2 regions of the Geobacter sp. DSM 9736 genome follow, and region 2 is predicted to be linked to the other one. Evidence: riboswitches for the same ligand, from Rfam matches in the RefSeq annotation. Region 2 holds a riboswitch; the other holds the start of a gene.
The links. Region 2 has a riboswitch for thiamine pyrophosphate ahead of thiS (sulfur carrier protein ThiS). Riboswitches for the same ligand answer to the same signal wherever they lie in the genome.
Positions count from the first base shown of each region.

Region 1: another riboswitch for thiamine pyrophosphate. It lies ahead of thiD (bifunctional hydroxymethylpyrimidine kinase/phosphomethylpyrimidine kinase); the one in region 2 lies ahead of thiS (sulfur carrier protein ThiS).

Region 1 covers NZ_LT896716.1:2,279,592-2,289,004, forward strand. Annotated here, with positions in the region: gene CFB04_RS10340 (GNAT family N-acetyltransferase) at 1-190, shown strand, start outside; gene CFB04_RS10345 (hypothetical protein) at 187-369, shown strand; gene CFB04_RS10350 (hypothetical protein) at 366-1,547, shown strand; gene rffA (dTDP-4-amino-4,6-dideoxygalactose transaminase) at 1,571-2,701, shown strand; TPP riboswitch at 2,824-2,927, shown strand; gene thiD (bifunctional hydroxymethylpyrimidine kinase/phosphomethylpyrimidine kinase) at 2,994-4,493, shown strand; gene thiC (phosphomethylpyrimidine synthase ThiC) at 4,490-5,794, shown strand; gene CFB04_RS10370 (chemotaxis response regulator protein-glutamate methylesterase) at 6,009-7,076, opposite strand; tRNA gene CFB04_RS10375 (tRNA-Thr) at 7,573-7,648, shown strand; gene CFB04_RS10380 (cation:proton antiporter) at 8,754-9,413, shown strand, end outside.
Region 2 covers NZ_LT896716.1:3,884,343-3,893,755, reverse strand. Annotated here, with positions in the region: gene CFB04_RS17475 (cytochrome c3 family protein) at 1-717, shown strand, start outside; gene CFB04_RS17470 (HAMP domain-containing protein) at 792-1,631, shown strand; gene CFB04_RS17465 (menaquinol oxidoreductase) at 1,675-2,223, shown strand; TPP riboswitch at 2,335-2,471, shown strand; gene thiS (sulfur carrier protein ThiS) at 2,522-2,767, shown strand; gene CFB04_RS17455 (thiazole synthase) at 2,760-3,536, shown strand; gene thiE (thiamine phosphate synthase) at 3,536-4,177, shown strand; gene CFB04_RS17445 (TIGR01212 family radical SAM protein) at 4,192-5,121, shown strand; gene CFB04_RS17440 (DUF1003 domain-containing protein) at 5,131-5,685, opposite strand; gene CFB04_RS17435 (fumarylacetoacetate hydrolase family protein) at 5,783-6,436, shown strand; gene CFB04_RS17430 (MarC family protein) at 6,505-7,110, opposite strand; gene CFB04_RS17425 (radical SAM protein) at 7,219-8,100, opposite strand; gene CFB04_RS17420 (tol-pal system YbgF family protein) at 8,110-8,334, opposite strand; gene CFB04_RS17415 (cold-shock protein) at 8,398-8,598, opposite strand; gene ppdK (pyruvate, phosphate dikinase) at 8,761-9,413, opposite strand, start outside.

The DNA.
Region 1 (9,413 bases), 1.6 Mb from region 2:
TGCCGCTTTCCAGGGAAAGGGCTACGGCCCGGCTCTCGTACGGGGAGCGCTTCAGTGGTTTGCCGCACAAGGGATGGAGCGGGTAACGGTAGTGACCCAGGGACGAAACTGCAATGCACAACGTCTTTATCAGAAATGCGGCTTCACGACGTCGTTGCTCCAGTTGTGGTACCACAGGTGGCTATTATGATACAGGAGCGCTGCCAACGAACACTCAGAGAGTCGCTACGTTTCTCCCTCCGCTACAGTCTCGCCGCCGCCAGTCCCGTCATAGCAACAATTATCCTCGTGAACGGCCCGCTGGGCGTTCTCTCCCTCAGTCTCGACTGCAAAGCAACCAAGTTCCGGGCAAGCATGGGTGACCAGTGAACACTGCAATCTCTCGAAGGGAACTGACGACAGGCGCCCTGCTGGTTGCAACTGCCGCCGCAATTTTGTTTGCTCCGGTCCTGTCGCGAATGGTGGGGCACGCCTACGACTACATCGTACACACCGAGCTTGCGGCCGTGATGCTGACGAAGCGGGAAGTGATCACGCCACACTTCCTTTTCCAGGCACTGGCACTGGCCGTACATCTGGTTTTTCCCGCACCGCTCGACTGGACCGCCTTCTTTGTGGTGCTGGCCTCCACCTCCGCAACTGCAGCGATCATCTTCATCTCTCTGCGACATGAGGGAGCCGCTCCCGTCATGGCGGGGGTGATCAGTGCCACTCTTCTCCTCTCGGCACCCGTAACGCTGCTGGCCCTTCTCGATGGACATCTGTATTTAGGCTACATCGCGACCAACGTCTTTCACAACCCGACAATCCTCCTGCTCAAACCACTCGCGCTCCTATCATTCATGTTCATGACTCGCGCTTTTGATGGGGTCGAAAGGGCTAGGCTTTCATCAATTCTCCTCTGTGCCGGCATCACGGTTGCCTGCGTCCTCTCCAAACCGAGCTTCACTATCTGCATATTGCCTGCTGCGGTCCTGATGATGGGGCTCAGCCGGCTCAATAACCGAACCTTCGATTCGCGACTCATCTGGTTCGGGATTCTACTCCCTGCGGCAGTCCTGCTGATTGCCCAGTACTGGTTTACGTATAGCCAGGATCAGATTTCGGGCGTGTATGAAGGAAAGAGCACCATTGTTCTCGCCCCGTTTGCAGTCATGTCCGTCTACTCCTCATGGCTCCTGCCTAAGTTCATCCTCTCCCTGCTGTTCCCCCTGGCGGTGCTGCTTCTTCATCTCAAAGAAGCAGTCAGCGACAGACGGCTGCTCCTGGCGTGGCTCGCTTTCGCTTTCGGCGGCGGATTCACATATCTGCTTGCGGAATCGGGCCCCAGGATGTATCAAGGTAACTTTGTCTGGAGCGGTCAAATAACCCTGTTCGTGCTGTTCATCTGCTCGGCTCTCTTTCTGCTTCGGCACTACGGAGGAAGTGCCCGTGAACAGGAAAGGCGCTGGCGTCTACTGGTATGTCAGGCGCTTCTGCTCCTTCATGCAGCCAGCGGCATCATTTTCTATATCTCCGAGTACATCCAGACCGAGCGCTTCTGGTAGCACAAAAACAGGAACGGATCATCATGAATATCCCATTCAACAAACCGTACATGGTCGGCAGCGAACTCGGATACATAGCCGCCGCCATTTCCGACGGCCACGTTTCCGGGGACGGCGGGTACACGAAAAAGTGTCACTCACTTCTTGCCGAGGAACTCTCCGCCCCACGGGTACTTCTAACCACATCCTGCACGCATGCGCTGGAAATGGCGGCACTGCTCCTCGACATCCAGCCGGGGGACGAAGTGATCGTGCCATCCTTCACCTTCGTGTCCACCGTCAACGCCTTCGTCCTGCGAGGGGCACGCCCGGTATTCTGCGACATCCGCCCCGACACACTCAACATGGACGAAGCCAGGCTGGAAACGCTGATCACCGGACGGACACGGGCCATCGTGCCGGTTCATTACGCCGGAGTCGGCTGCGAAATGGATTCAATCCTCGCCATCGCCGAAAGTAAAGGCATTGCTGTAGTTGAAGACAATGCGCATGGTCTTTTTGGCCGCTACCGTGGTAAGCCCCTTGGGACCTTCGGCTGCCTTGCTACCCAAAGCTTCCATGAAACCAAGAACTTCCACTGCGGAGAAGGGGGCGCCCTCATCATCAACGATGAACGGTTCATCGAGCGAGCCGAGATAATCCGGGAGAAGGGTACCGACAGGAGCAGGTTCTTTCGCGGACTCGTAGACAAGTACACCTGGGTCGATATCGGATCCAGCTATCTCCCCTCGGACATTCTCGCTGCATTCCTGTATGCGCAACTGGAGGTCCGGGAGCGGATTCAGGGGATGCGCCGAAAGATCTGGGAGCGCTACTCGACCTGCCTCGAAGACTGGGCTTGCGCCCTCGGAATTCGCCTCCCCGTCGTCCCGACGCACTGCGACCAGCCGTATCACATGTTCTATCTCCTCATGCCGTCTCTGGCCGTCCGGCAGGCTCTCATGGCGCATCTGAAGGCACGGGGCATCCTCGCCGTGTTCCATTACCTCCCCCTTCACATCTCGGAAATGGGCCGCAGATCGGGCAGCGCAGCAGGCGATTGCCCGGTAACAGAGGATATAAGCGACCGCCTCCTCCGCCTTCCCTTTTATACCGGCATGAGCGAGCAGGAGCAGGAGTATGTGATCCGCTGCATACTCGACTTCAAAGGCTGACGCCGGGTAAGGAGAGTACGCTTCTCCCCTTGAACAGTGGCCTGCTCCCCCGAGAAAAAGCATGGATAAGCCGCAGCAATAACCCTTGACTCGTTGCGGCTTTTGCTTTAGCTTTATCACGTTTCGCCAGCTGGGGGAGTTCATTCGAACTGAGATGAGCCGGGTGCTCAAACCCTTTGAACCTGATCCGGTTAATGCCGGCGTAGGGAAGCGGCGCCTCTTCCAATCATCAACGATTGCGAAGCCGCGGCTCCATGTCGCGGCTTTTTGTTTTTCAGCGACAGGAATGGTCATGAACAAGCAGTCCAAGGACTTCCTTCGTCTCGTCATCGACCATGACGAGAGCACGCCCCGAATCGAAGGTCTTTATCTAGTGACGGACGAAGGGGAGCGGCTTGTGGAGAGGGTGCGCTCTGCGCTTTCGGGAGGCGTGGCTGTACTCCAGTACCGCTGCAAGAAGAATAGCCCCGAGGAGAAAGTGGCGCTGGGAAGGGAGCTGCGAGCACTCTGCGTCGATGCCGGCATACCGTTCATCGTGAATGACGACCCGCACCTCGCCCTGGAGCTCGACGCGGACGGTGTGCACCTGGGACAGGAGGATACCTCCCCCTTCGCCGCACGGCAGATCCTCGGGCCCAAGAAGATCGTAGGCGTTTCGACGCATACCGTGCGGGAAGCCCGGCAGGCGGAGGCGGACGGCGCAGATTATATCGGCTTCGGAGCGATGTATCCGACGGGAAGCAAGACAGTCACCCATCTACCGGGGCCTGCGGCCCTCCGTGAAGTGAAGGGCTCAGTCGGCATACCGGTGGTAGCCATAGGCGGCATCAAGCGGGACAACGCTCTTTCCGTTATGGACGGGGGCGCCGATGCGGTGGCTGTCATATCTTCGGTGCTGGGCGACCCGAATCCGGCCGTGGCGGCAGCTGAACTGGCACTTCTTTTCAACCGGCGACTCCCCCCGCCCCGCGGAACAGTCCTCACCGTCGCCGGCAGCGATTCCGGTGGAGGCGCGGGAATCCAGGCGGACCTGAAAACGGTGACTCTTCTCGGCGCGTACGGAGCGTCGGCCATTACCGCTCTCACTGCACAAAACACGCGGGGAGTTACCGGCATCTGCCCTGTTCCTCCTTCGTTCGTGGAAGAGCAGATAACAGCGGTTCTAAGCGACATCCCGGTTGACGTCGTAAAGACGGGAATGCTCCATTCGGCAGACATAGCTGCGACGGTCGCCGAAGTGCTTGAGCGCTTCGGCAAACGCATCCTGGTCATCGATCCGGTAATGCTGGCGAAGGGGGGTGCGCGGCTCGTCGACCGGCCTGCGGTAACTGCGATCCGGGAGCATCTCTTCCCCCTGACCTATCTCCTCACCCCGAACATACCGGAAGCAGAGCAGCTGACGGGGGTTACTATCCATGACGAAGCAGGAATGGAGGAAGCGGCACGCGCCCTACATGCCCAAGGGGTCCGGAACGTGCTCCTCAAGGGAGGGCACCTTACGGAGGGTGCCGCGGTGGACCTGCTTTTCGACGGCACCGGCTTCATGCGCTTCCCTACCCGGCGCATCATGACCAAAAACACCCACGGTACCGGCTGTACACTGGCATCGGCCATCGCCGCATTCCTTGCCCGGGGAGAACCGCTTCCCGCCGCGGTAGGACGCGCAAAGGAATTCATTACCACAGCCATCCGGCTGGCCCATCCGCTAGGCAGGGGTCACGGACCGGTCAATCATTACCTGGCGGCACAAGAACAGCTTGAACACGAAAAGAAGCTTGAGGAGCAACCATGACCCAGCTCGACCAGGCCCGCAAGGGCATCATAACCGAAGAGATGAAGGAAGCCGCCAGAAACGAAGCGGTAACTCCGGAAATGATCCGGGACGGCATCCTAGACGGCACCCGCATCATCTGCTGCAACGTAACCCACAAGAACGGACGCCCTCTAGCGGTGGGCAAGGGGCTGCGGACCAAGGTCAACGCCAACATCGGAACCTCGGCCGACGACCTCGACATCAGCAAGGAGCTTGAGAAGGCCCGGGTGGCGGTGGCGTGCGGTGCCGACGCGATCATGGACCTTTCCACGGGTGGCCCTGTGGATGAGATCCGTCGGGCCATCATCGCCGAGACCAACGCCTGCATCGGCTCCGTTCCTCTCTACCAGGCCGCCCTCGATGCGGTGCGGACCAGGAAAAAGGCTATCGTGGACATGACAGTGGACGACATGTTCGCAGGGATCGTCAAGCATGCGGAGGACGGGGTCGATTTCATCACCGTCCACTGCGGTGTGACGCGAAGCACCGTAGAGCGCATGAGGAACGAAGGACGGGTGATGGACGTCGTTTCGCGCGGCGGCGCTTTCACCATTGAATGGATGAGTTACAACAACAAGGAGAACCCGCTTTATGAGCACTTCGACAAGCTTCTGGAGATAACGCGGGAATATGACATGGTGCTGTCACTGGGTGACGGTTTCCGCCCCGGCTGCCTGGCCGACGCAACCGACCGCGCACAGATCCACGAGCTGATCATTCTTGGAGAATTGACGCAGAGAGCACGCGAAGCAGGAGTGCAGGTGATGATCGAAGGGCCCGGACACATGCCCCTCAATCAGATCGAGGCAAACATCCTGCTCCAGAAGCGTCTCTGCCACGGAGCCCCTTTCTATGTGCTGGGGCCGCTCGTCACCGACATCGCCCCCGGCTACGACCATATTACCTGCGCCATCGGAGGCGCCATCGCCGCCGCGGCTGGTGCCGACTTCCTCTGTTACGTCACGCCCAGCGAGCATCTGCGCCTTCCAACCGTCGAGGACGTCAGGGAAGGTGTCATCGCCTCCCGGATTGCCGCTCATGCTGCGGACATTTCAAAAGGGATCCCGGGAGCCATGGCTCGCGACATCCAGATGGCCCGCTGCCGGAAGAAGCTTGACTGGGAGGGGCAGTTCTCCCTGGCCCTGGACCCGGAGAAGGCACGGAGGCTCCGTTCCGAATCGGGTGTCGCCGATCACGGCGCCTGTACCATGTGCGGCGAATTCTGCGCTTACAAAGTAATGGACGATGCTATGGGGAAGGAAGCGGCGGCTGCCGGTTAATATTTCTACGCGCATCCCGAAAACAAAAAAAGCGGTGACGATTTCAAGTTCGTCACCGCTTTTCTTTACAACTTTCCGGTTAGCCCTGGGCCAATTGCGGAAAACTCAGGTTGTTCAAAAGCAGAAGACCGTCCCACCGGGATAAAGCCACATGGAGACCTAAGGCGCTACGCCGCACGCTGCTGCTTTCGGGGATGGTGGCGAGATGGCTTTCCTAGACCTTATCAAGAACCTTTCGCGCGATATCGTCAAGTGGAAGCACCACATCGACCCCGCCATGCTTGATAGCTTCGTTCGGCATCCCGAACACCGCACATGTAGCTTCGTCCTGAGCTACGTTGAATGCTCCCGCCTCCTTCATCTCCCGCATTCCCACCGCGCCGTCGTCACCCATTCCGGTCATTATGACTCCGATTGCATTGGCTCCGGCGTAACGGGCAGCCGATTTGAAGAGCACGTCCACCGACGGACGGTGGCGCGAAACGAGAGGTCCCGTCCTCACTTCCGCAAAATATCCCCCCACGCCGCGCTTGAGCAGCATGTGCTGGTTCCCCGGAGCAATAAGGGCGAGCCCTGGCTCTACCCTGTCGCTATTTTCTGCCTCCTTGACGTGCACGGCACATAGTCCGTCGAGCCGTTCTGCGAATCCGCGGGTGAAGTTTTCCGGCATGTGCTGCACCACTAGAATTCCCGGTGCATCGGGCGGCATCTGCCGAAGGAATACTTTAAGCGCATCGGTCCCTCCGGTGGACGCACCGACGACTATTACCTTCTCCCCCGGAGTGCTGCAAACAGGTAACTCCGGCCTTGCCCTTACGATCGGAGGCGATGGACGCTCTACATCCACCTGGCGGTGCGGCGGAGTGCAGCCGATCACCCTCAGCTTTGCCCGTGCCGCCGCTTTCACCGTGTCGCAGATCATAATCCTGCTTTCTTCGAAAAAGGTTCGGACACTGACCTGGGGCTTTGCGATTATATCTACAGCGCCGTATTCCAGAGCAAGCACGCTGTTGGTCGCCCGGGAAACCTGGCTTGAACAGATGACGACGGGAATCGGCTTCAGGGTCATGATCATATGGAGAAAGGTGAGTCCATCCATATGGGGCATTTCGATGTCCAGGGTGATGACATCAGGAGTCTGCTCCTTGATGCGGTCCGCCGCAGTCATGGCATCCCCGGCTGTGGCCACCACTTGGATTTCGGGATCCGATGCAAGAATTTCGCTCAGTGCCTGGCGGACCGTCAGGGAATCATCTACGATCAGCACCTTCACTCTACTCATTCACGCTCTCTCCTTTTCCTGCTGCTGGAATACCTGATTCACACATCGGCACCAAATGAAGCGCCTTATGCGCGACAAGCCGGAACCTGGAATCGCTCCCGGAGATATGCATCAACTTTTTTGCAGGGCGTTGTGAATCATTCACGTATATGCTGATCGGTTCAGCGACGCACAACTTGAAGCTGTTTCTAATCTTTCAGGTATTTAGAAGGAAATATCAATGGAACGCCAGCGACCCTTTTCCATAAGAGGATTGACACATGGATTTTATTACGATAAATAAGAATGGCTTCAAGGCAGTTGCTTCGCCGTCTCTATTCGCAGGCAGTGCGCTGACATAGCTCAGTTGGTAGAGCATGATTCGTAATCAGCAGGCCGTGGCTGGTCACCAAAACAAACCTTGCATATACAGGGACTTAAGACAGAGGTCTGGAGCCCCGTATTTTCTTGTGTAAGATCTGAGTAAGAGAAACTTTTTTACCGAAGAATTTATTTTGCCGGTGTAACTCAGTTGGTAGAGTAGCTGATTCGTAATCAGCAAGTCGGCGGTTCGAGTCCGCCCATCGGCTCCAAAATCAAAGGGTTAGGCAGATTTGCCTAACCCTTTTCATCTTTTTGGGCATGGAAAGTTCATCGTTTGTACTATCAGGGTGTCGCAGTTTATTTGCGATGGTTGCCATCAATCACGTTGTAACGGTCAGGGGAAATCTGTGCGACAATGACCGGTTTGGTGACATCAATGGAGAAGCTTAAAACTCCGGCTCTTCGGATACAGGATAGGAGACAAGATCTCCCGGAATGCCTGCGGGGTAATCTATTAGAAAAGAAGTCCTCTGCCAACCGGAAGCCGCTGGTGATTTTAATCTAATATTCTTTATACAGCCGCTAGTTTGCAGGCAGAAAGTCCTTTTTCTTGCAAATCGCAACCTGTTTAGGTAAGTTGACGACATGATTTTGTTGAGAAAACTAAACGGCTCTAAAATTTGTTTTCCATTTATCCTGACGATACTGTTGCTGTTCGTCTTTAATGGAATTAATGTTTCTAGAGTTTCGAACCTTAACAATGGCAAAATCGGCACGTATATAGGTGTCAACACCACGTTGAATGTCTCTCAAGCAGGTGTTGCAAAGGTTGGTCATTTAGTTGATTCAATCTGCTGTTTTTTTGTTTTCACGAATAGATTCGTCTTTCAAATTACCTCTTTCTACCACGAATCCCTCACAGCAATCTCTACCTTAAATTCAGCCATCCCCCCCAGGGCTCCACCCGTTTAACATCCCCATTTGCTTAGAATTTGATTTACAGGCTTTTTTTCATCGTTGTGAGAGAACTGCTGCATTGTCATATCAGGTTTTCTGTTGGTTAAAGAAAAATATCCACGACTTGAGCATGGATTGTTTTTCTACAAAACTTGTGGCGCAGAGCTGCTTTTTCTGTCCTGTTCGTCGGTATACAAGACGCAGGTTCCCGCTGCTATTTTATAAGATGGTTGCAGGAAATGAGAGGTATGTCATGATGCCGATACGAAGGAAACAGGCCATATATACGGCACTCCCGAAGTATTTTAAAGGGGCAAACTGCCTGAACCGTGGCACCCTTCAATCTTCTGCAATAGCAGAATATCCTTTCCTTCAATTTTCGCAGGTGATTGAAGATATTTAATACAACGAGGTAATATGCACGATCTTGGTCTCATAATGACGATAACTTGTGGCTTTACGGCGGCGCTGATTTTTGGCTATTTGACCCATCGCCTCGGCATGTCACCAATTGTGGGTTATCTTTTGGCAGGTATTGCCATTGGAACGCACACTCCCGGCTTTGTCGCCGACCGGGCGCTTGCAGAGCAGTTTGCAGAAATCGGCGTAATCCTCCTCATGTTCGGCGTTGGTCTTCAGTTTCATATCAAGGAACTTTTGGAAGTGCGGCGCGTAGCTATCCCCGGAGCCGTGTGTCAGAGCGCCGTAGCTACCTTGTTGAGCTGCTTGGTGGCACGTTGGCTGGGATGGAGTTGGGCAGCAGGAATAGTCTTTGGTTTTGCCGTTTCGGTGGCCAGCACTGTAGTGCTCCTAAGAGTGCTGGTAGACAACAATGAACTACATACGCCCACCGGACACATAGCCGTGGGTTGGCTTGTTGTCGAAGATATTTTCACCGTTTTCCTGCTAGTGCTTCTTCCCATATTATTTGGACCAGAGATGGCAGAGACTACAAGTCTCCCCTCGGCCATGGGCCTCTCATTTACAAAGATAGCCATCCTTGTCGCATTGACCTTCTTCTTCGGTGGTCGCCTCATCCCCTGGCTCCTTGAGCACGTTGCAGCCACTCATTCTCGT
Region 2 (9,413 bases):
TGTGCTTCCAATGCTGCAGCGCTGGAACTGAAGGATGTCACCTACGATACCAAGGGTGGAGGGAAGGTCGTCTTCAGTCATAAGGTGCATCTGAAGAAAAAATCTCCCAAATCGCCGAATGTCAGTTGTAAATCATGCCATAACGACAACATGAAGATGAAAACCCGATACTCCATGGCTGATATGGAAAAAGGGAAATCGTGCGGCATGTGCCATGGCAAGACCGCCTTCCCCCTAAGCAACTGCACCGCATGCCACAAGGTGAAGGACGTAACCTTCAAGATTCGCGAGACAGGGCCTGTGGTTTTCAGTCACAACAGGCACCTCAAGGAAATGCAGTGCGACGCCTGCCACACGAAGCTCTACGAAACCGGACCCAACAAACGGGTCACGATGGCCGAGATGGAAAAAGGAAAATCGTGCGGAGCCTGCCATAACGGGAAAACTGCTTTCAGCGTCGCCAAGTGCGGGGCCTGTCACCCTACGAGAGACGTCACCTTCAAGGTAAAAGAGATCAGCAACGTAAAGTTCAGCCACGACACCCATATCAGCATGTACAAATGCGGAGACTGCCACAATGGCGTCTTCAAGCCTGCAACCGGCAACAAACCTGTCTCCATGACGGAAATGGAGAAAGGGAAGTCCTGCGGCAAATGCCATGACGGCAAAACCGCATTTACCGTCGCTGCCAATTGTGATACCTGCCACCACAAATAGCCCCACTGGCAGGGGCACCGAGTTTCGGTGCCCCTGCCCATCGCAGGAATTGTCGCTCCCCTGAAAGGAATGGTATGTTCAAGTCATTGACCGCTCGTGCCATCGTGCCGGTTGTAGTTGCCGTAACCGGTTTCGTGATCGTGAGCAGCATACTTCTCTACTCCCACATGAAGAACGATCTGATCAACGACGCCGTCAGCTACGAAACCGATCTGGCAGACACGATCATCAGATCCACACGTTACGCCATGCTCAAGTCCGACAGGGAAACGTTGCGCAACATCATAGATAGCGTGGGAGCGCAGGAGCGAATGGAGCATGTCAGGATTTTCAACAAAAAGGGCCTCGTCATGTTCTCCGAGGACCACAATGAGATCAACAGGCTCGTGGACAAGAATGCAGCCGGATGCGTCGGCTGTCACGCAGGCCCCGTCCCAGCCGCCAGCCTGGGGGTCATGCAGCAGGCGCGGCGGTACGTGAACGAAAAAGGGGTCGAGGTTATAGCCATTACCGCTCCCGTATACAATGAACCGGTCTGCTTCACCGCTGATTGCCATTTTCATAGCGCGAATCAGAAGGTCCTCGGGACACTCGATCTGGGGGTTTCATCCGCTCCGCTCCAGAAAGCACTCTCTCTCATGCGCAGCAGGCTCATGATCTTCAGCTTCCTCGTCCTGATACTTACGATCGGCGGAGTCTGCGCTCTGCTTCGCCGCAACGTGTTCGTACCGCTTCGGGAGATAATCGAATTCACCGCGGCCGTAAGGAATGGTAATATAAATGCCGCGCCCCCCCCTCATACCGGAGAACTTAAAGCGCTCGCTGACAACGTCGCCGTTGTTGCACAGCGACTGCAAAAGGCCGAACAGGAGCTGGAACTTGCCCGGAACAGCGTGAGGCAGAAATCCGGGTGAAGCCACATCATCTACATTTCCCCGCCGGAGAAATCACCGACTGATGCAGAACCAAACCGCACACCCCTCGGGGGATAAAGGAAGCGACGGCCTGTCTGCACTTCAACAAAGGCAGGTCGAAGCGCTTGAAAATATCCGCCGCCTTAAGTCAAAAGCGAGCCGGGGCCTGTTTTCGCTTGCGCTCTTCATCACCCTGAGCATAGGAGCGGTCCGTGATTTCGATTTTCTACCCTCTTTCTCGCCTCAGTTCCGAGCGCTGCTTGGCCGCCCCCCTTCCTCAAACATGATAAGTGCCGCGTTGATGCTCTACAGTTTTTCCGCAATTATTCTCATTCTCTCCCGAATGGCGAGCGGCTCTGCCAGCAGCAGCGGGATTGCCCACGTTGGCTATCTTGCCGGGTTCTTTTTCTTCTACCATTTTGCAGGCGCCATGGAAGCCAATTTCTGGGCAGTTTTCGCAGCCGGCCTTACCATTCTCAGCCTCGAAAGTTACCACAGCTGGACCCGCTGCACCGAGGATATAAAAAAGGAGCAGGAAGCTCTCCAGGAACTTCACCGAACGCTGAAAAAAAAGCATGAAGCAGAGGAATGAGCACCGTAGGATCCGCCCCCTCACGCGGCCTCGGTCCTGAGGAAAAGAGCTTGACAGCCAGCTGTCATTGTTGCTAGTTTAGCACCGCAAAATCCCATATTCTCAACTAAATAGAATCGCTGGGGGAGTTTCGACTGAGAGTCCCATGGTTTCTGCAGGTTGATCACGCAACCGTCTGCAGAAACGCTGGACAACCCTTTGTACCTGATCCGGGTAATGCCGGCGTAGGGAAGCGGCTTGCTGAGACCGATAATGGCCGCATCCGCGGCTATTTCTTTTTCGGCGACAAGGAACAGTAATGCAGATTACAGTTAATGGCGAATTGCAGGAGACGAAAGGGGCAACGGTACTGGAACTGCTGCAGGAGCTGGACATAGATCCGCGCCGGATCGCAATTGAGTTGAACCTGGAAATCCTACCCAAGATGGAATATGAAAAGACGCGTCTTAAATCCGGGGATCGCATTGAAATCGTACATTTCGTAGGGGGCGGAGCATCTTGCATAAACACTGCAGACACAACAAGAGGAGCTACTGATGCCTAATGAAGATAAACTTGTAATCGGGGGCCGAGAGTTCACGTCACGGCTCATGGTGGGTACCGGGAAATACGCGGACTTCAAGCAGATGGTGGATGCAATTGAGGCATCAGGAGCTGAGGTCATTACGGTTGCTGTGCGCCGAGTCAACATTTCCGACCGCAGCAAGGAGTCCCTTCTGGACCATCTCGATGTATCCAAGTACACACTGCTTCCTAACACCGCCGGCTGTTATACCGCAGAAGATGCGATCCGCACTTGCCGGCTCGCCAGGGAAGCCGGACTTTCCGAATTCGTGAAACTCGAAGTTCTCGGGGATGAACAAACGCTCTTTCCGGACAATGAGGAACTGCTAAAGGCTGCAAAGATCCTCGTGAAGGAAGGTTTCACTGTTCTCCCCTATACCAGCGACGACCCGATAATATGCAAGAAGCTGGAGGATATAGGATGTGCCGCAGTAATGCCCCTTGGCGCTCCAATCGGGAGCGGTCTCGGTATCAGGAATCCGTACAACATCCGCATCATTCTTGATACCGTGAAAGTCCCCGTGATAGTGGACGCGGGAGTCGGCACCGCCTCCGATGCCGCTATCGCCATGGAATTGGGATGCCACGGGGTCCTGATGAATACGGGAATAGCAGGCGCCAAAGACCCCGTCTCCATGGCCACCGCCATGAATCTCGCTGTCCGGGCCGGAAGGCTTGCGTACCTCGCGGGGCGTATTCCGAAAAAACTGTATGCGACGGCCTCGAGTCCCATTGAAGGCCTTGTCTGATGCCCCGCCCACGGTTACCGGTCGATTTCAGACTGTATCTAATTACCGACCGGCACCAGGCAAGGGGCAATCTGCTAGACCGCGTGGAGCAGGCACTGAGCGGTGGCATTAAGGCCGTCCAGCTGCGAGAGAAGGACCTCGTAAGCCGTGAGCTCTTTGAACTGGCAACCGAAATGCGAAAGCTGACTGCTCAATACGGAGCGCTTCTCTTTATAAACGATCGCATCGACATCGCGCTTGCCGTTGATGCCGACGGCATACATCTCGGAGGCGATAGCATCCCGCTGTACAAGGCACGCCACCTGGTTGGAAAAAACAAGATGATCGGTGTCTCCTGCCACAATCAGATAAGTGCAATGAACGCACAGGACAAGGGCGCAGATTTCATCACCTACGGCCCAGTCTTCTACACCCCGTCGAAAGCGCAGTATGGAGAGCCTCTTGGCCTCTCCAAGCTTAAGCAGGTAACGGAATCGCTAACTATACCCGTTTTTGGCCTGGGCGGGGTGACTCTCGACAATGCACATCAGGTAATGGCCGCAGGAACCCACGGCATATCACTCATTTCTGCGGTTCTGGCCGCCGACAGGCCGCAGCAAGCCGCTGAAAGCCTCATCGCCCGTCTCAACGGCGCCGTTTAAAAGATCACGCTTACATGGATCTATCGCTCATACACCGCGACCTGCGGTTCAATTCGTACGGCAGCTGGCTGCGCAGGAAATTCCGGTGCAGAATCAGCAAAGTCAATGTCGATGCCGGCTTCACCTGCCCCAACCGGGATGGCAGTCGCGGCACCGGAGGTTGCATCTACTGCGACAACGCATCGTTCTCTCCCGGGAGAACTACACCGGAGATTCCCCTAGAAGTGCAGATGGCCGAAGGGATGGCTTACCATCGGCAAAGGCTCGGCAGCGAAAAATTCATAATCTATTTTCAGAAGCACACCAATACCTATGCTCCCGTCGCACTGCTTCGCGAGCTCTATGGCCGCGCCCTTGCACATACCGAAGTGGTCGGCATTTCGATTGGAACCCGCCCCGACTCGCTTTCAGACGAAGCCATCGACCTTCTTCAGGAATTCGCCAAGACCCATTATGTTTGTGTCGAACTTGGGCTCCAGTCAATGGATGACCATGTACTGCAAAGCATCAACCGCGGACACAACCTTGCAGAATACCTTGAAGCAGTGGATCGCATATCCGGCAGAGGCATAGACATCTGCACCCATCTCATCCATGGATTTCCCGGAGAAAAACGGGATAGCATCCTCCAGGTCGCCGGACTGATCCGTTCGCTGCCCATCGACTCCGTCAAGCTTCACCAGTTGCACGCAGTTAGGGGAACGCGCCTGGCAGATCTTTATTTCCAAGGAAAATTCATTCCACTCGCCCATTCGGAATACGTGGCAGCCGCATGCGATTTCCTCGAGCGAATCCCTTCGCGCATAGCGATACAGCGGCTTTACGGGTCAGCACCACTCTCAATACGGGTTGCGCCAACCTGGGATTTGAAGAATAACCAGATGTGGTACTCGGTGGTTAATGAACTCAAACGCCGTGGCACGTGGCAGGGATGCCAGGTATAATCCGGGGACTTAATCGACGAGTTCCTTTTCGACCTCGCTCATCCTGTCGAGAACCTTCTCCGGAGCCACATCCTGAGCGAGCTCTTCAAGCTCCGGATTTAACGACTCTTCTATTCCCATGCGCTCGGCAATTGCCGTCACAAGAGTAATAAGACGCGTCACCTCGTGCTCGGCAAGAAGGTTTATGTGAAGCTCAAGCTCCGCTCGCCGATCCGCGAGTGCCTGCATCCGGTTCTGACTGATGAGAACGAAGGTGGACAGAAAAATGGCCTCCACCGATGCCGCCATGGCAAGAATGACTAGTGATGGATCGAATCTGGGGATTACCCGTATAAACCCTGCATTAATCAGTATCCATAAGCCAAAAATTACGATGTGGATGTAGACGAAAAGCATACTGCCGGTAAAGCGGGTAATTGCGTCGGCAAGCCGCTCCTGCAGCCCCTTCGCCTTCTCCTCCGACTGACGTCTCGTGAGGAGTGCTGCGATGTTACGATCTACGACGGCGGCCATTCCGCCCGTTTCCGAGGAACGATCGCTCCGATCATCAAGATTGGCAGCCATAGCAACACCCCCGTATGATGCAAGTATAGCGAATGCGGCGAGAAGCGCATGAAGCTCCAGAACCACGCTTCGGCTGGACATTTCACAGGAGGAAATCTTGAGGACTGCTCAAATCATGGATAGCGACGGATACGCCATCGGCAAGATCATATGCATCGGCCGCAACTATGCCGAGCACATCAGGGAACTAGGAAATGAGACTCCCGAGGCACCGGTAATTTTCATAAAACCTGCCAGCTCCGTCATCGGCGAAGGGGAAACCATAGTGATCCCGGAATACTCGCGTGACTGTCATCATGAAGCAGAGCTGGCACTTCTCATCGGGACAGGGGGAAAGAACATACCCATTGAAAAGGCGCTTGAGCATGTAGCGGGATATGGTGTGGCGATAGACCTGACTTTGCGGGACGTCCAGGCTGACCTGAAGAAGAAGGGGCTTCCATGGGAAATTGCAAAAGGATTCGATACCGCTTGTCCCCTCTCCCGATTCACACCGGCGGAACGGGTGCCGGACCCTCAAAACCTGCGGATCGTACTTTCAGTTAATGGTGAAATTCGTCAAGACGGAAATACATCCATGATGATACACAGCATCCCGGCCATCATTAGCCACATGTCGGGAATTTTCACCCTGGAGCCGGGAGATGTGATACTCACCGGAACCCCCTCAGGGGTCAGTCAAATAGTTTCCGGAGACAGCCTCACAGCCGACATTCCTGGAGTCGCTACTCTCACGGTAACGGTAGGGTAACAGAGCCTCTTTATTTCGAGCTATGCGCGATCAGGACACATAAACTGCGGCTGATCGTGCATACGGCCTCATCCGACCTCCGCCAGAAGGGTGAGATAGGAGTGCACGCCCGTCAAAGTCATTTCTACGGCTATGGCTGTCAGGATCATCCCCATCAGCCGCTCTATGGCGACTACCCCCCTTTCTCCCAGAATATTCTCCAATTCCACACACATCATCAGGATTATCCCGGTTATGAGCCAGGCTACAACTAGCGCCAACAGCCACTCCGGCCACCTCTGCGGCTCCCTGCTCACGACGAGCATCACCGTAGCCAGCGCGGAAGGGCCTGAAACATACGGAATGGCGAGGGGAACAATTAGCGGCTCGTCCTGCACGAGGGTCTCAAATCCGCAGTCCTGATGCCCCGGAAATATCATCTTTATCGCGATCAGGAGCAGGATGATCCCTCCCGCAATGGTGAGAGAGGGTCCCGAAATACTGAGGAGCTTAAGAATTTTCGGCCCGAGAAACATGAAAAGTATGAGGAAGGTAAGAGCGATCAGCATTTCACGAGCGATTACCTTCTTCTTACGTTCCAGGGGAACCTTCCGTAGCGCGGCAATGAAAAAGGGAATGCCACCCAAAGGATCCATGACAAGAATGAAAAGAATCACTGCCGCTGTAAATGTCATGCCTGCTCCGTCCTTACCGCGTAAAAAATTTCGCCTTCAGTAAATTTTTTCACCCGGAAGGCTGAAGTCAAGAGACCGCTCCATGTGCTAGCGGCACCTGCTGGAGCGTCAATAATACTCTTCGATATAGGAAGGAACCTCATCGAGATAACCTGGAAAGAGCTTCGCCCGCTCGATGGCTGAATCAACATCTGCTATCAGCCGTTCGCGGTCTTTCGGATAGCTGCCTGCAAGGTTGAGGAAATTGGAGACATGGTTGGAACGGAGGATCGTGCGTGATGGATTCAGGACACTGACCAACTCACGCGCCTCGCGCAGGAGCTCCCCCCGGGAACATTGCCGGAGGGTGCGAATGAAATCATTATTATGTCGGTAGAACAGTGTAAGGAGCGAGAAATACTCGGGGTTTACCCGATTAACCCATTCCGCTGTCGCACGGGCATGGCGCAGGCTTCCCTCTCGTCCGGCCAAGCCGAGTATAGCCGTAACCGAAATCTTGATTCCTGCTCCCCTGGCCTTGAGCGCCTGTTCAGCAATCCCCTCGCTGGTGGCTCCCTTGTCGATCGATGCCAATGTATCATCATCCCCCGACTCCAGGCCTAGATAAAGAATCCGCAGCTTCTTTTCCCGGAGATTCTGTAGCTCCGCAGCCGATTTTTCCTCCAGGGCCGCGGGAGAAGCGTAGGCGCCCACGCGCGTCAGCCGGGGGAAGGTGTCACCCAGGCAGTCCAGAATGGCGACTAGTCCTGCAAAAGGATAAACTAGGGCATCACCGTCCGCAAGAAAGACCCGCTCCACGGATGTCCGATACCCGGCCGGGACTGCCGCTATCTCAGAAAGCACCTCCTCGAGCGGCTTCAACCGAAAGAGTTTTCCCTTGTACATGCCGCAGAAGGTACAGCGGTTGCGGGAACATCCCAGTGTGATCTGAAAGATCAGACTCCGCGCTTCGCTAGGCGGACGGAAGAGCGGTTCTACGTATCGTGGCATGCTACGCGGCTATCGGTCCTGTTTCAGGACGGACAGGCGCTCCTGCGCCTTCTTGGCCAGTTCCGTGTCCGGATATTTGGCAACCAGTTCCTCATAGAGCTGTATCGCGTGTGGCTTGTTGTTCTGCTTCTCCTCGAACTGAGCGGTTTCGTAGAGGTCCTTTCCCTTTTCACCACTGCAGGCCGAAATCAGGAGCGGAAGCACCACCAGCAGGATCGACACATATTTATTCATAACTCCTCCAGGAATAAAAAAACCCCAGGCATGCCGGGGCTTCTGGTCTTGGACATCTGAAGTTCAGCGCTTGACTACGTTAGCAGCCTGCGGACCTTTTGCTCCCTGCACCACATCGAAGGTCACCGCCTGTCCCTCGGCAAGGGTCTTAAACCCATCCCCCTGGATAGAAGAGAAGTGAACGAACACGTCTTCGCCGTTCTCCTGCTCGATGAACCCGAACCCCTTGCTGTCATTGAACCATTTGACCACGCCATCTGCCATCTGCTGCTTCCTCCTGTATAGCTGCTGTTCGATGTGGGAGCTTGCAAGCCCGCCGGTTACGTCCCCTATTAACATCATTGGCTGCTTTATGTCAACTGTATATTTAAAAAAACTTAAGGGGAAGCCTTGCCGGCTTCCCCCAATTTCTCTTCTGCTACTGCGTTACTTGGCGATAAGCACGGCATGGGCAGCCGCCAGACGGGCAATGGGAACCCTGAAGGGAGAGCATGAAACATAGTCCAGCCCTATATCGTGACAGAAGATGACCGAAGAAGGGTCTCCGCCATGCTCTCCGCAGATGCCCAGTTTTATGCCGTTGCGCGTGGTTCGTCCCTTCTCGCACGCGATCTTCACAAGCTGGCCCACCCCGGCCTGATCGAGTGAGACGAAGGGATCTTCCGGTAGAAGGTTGCTCTCCACGTAGAATGGGAGGAATTTCCCCGCATCGTCCCTGGACAGGCCGAAGGTCGTCTGGGTCAGGTCGTTTGTGCCGAAGGAGAAGAAATCAGCTTCCCGGGCGATCTCGTCTGCCGTGAGGGCTGCCCTGGGAAGTTCGATCATTGTACCGATAAGGTAGTCGATTTTCACCCCGTAGCCAGCCATTACCTCCTCGCACACACGGATTGCATTCTCCCGCAACCGCTTCAGCTCCTCCACCACTGCAACCAGTGGAATCATTATCTCCGGGACGATGGAGTAGCCCTCATTTTTCGTTAGTTCGCAGGCCGCCTCCATAATCGCTCTGACCTGCATATCGTAGATTTCCGGATAGGTGAGACCGAGCCGGCAGCCGCGGTGACCAAGCATCGGGTTGA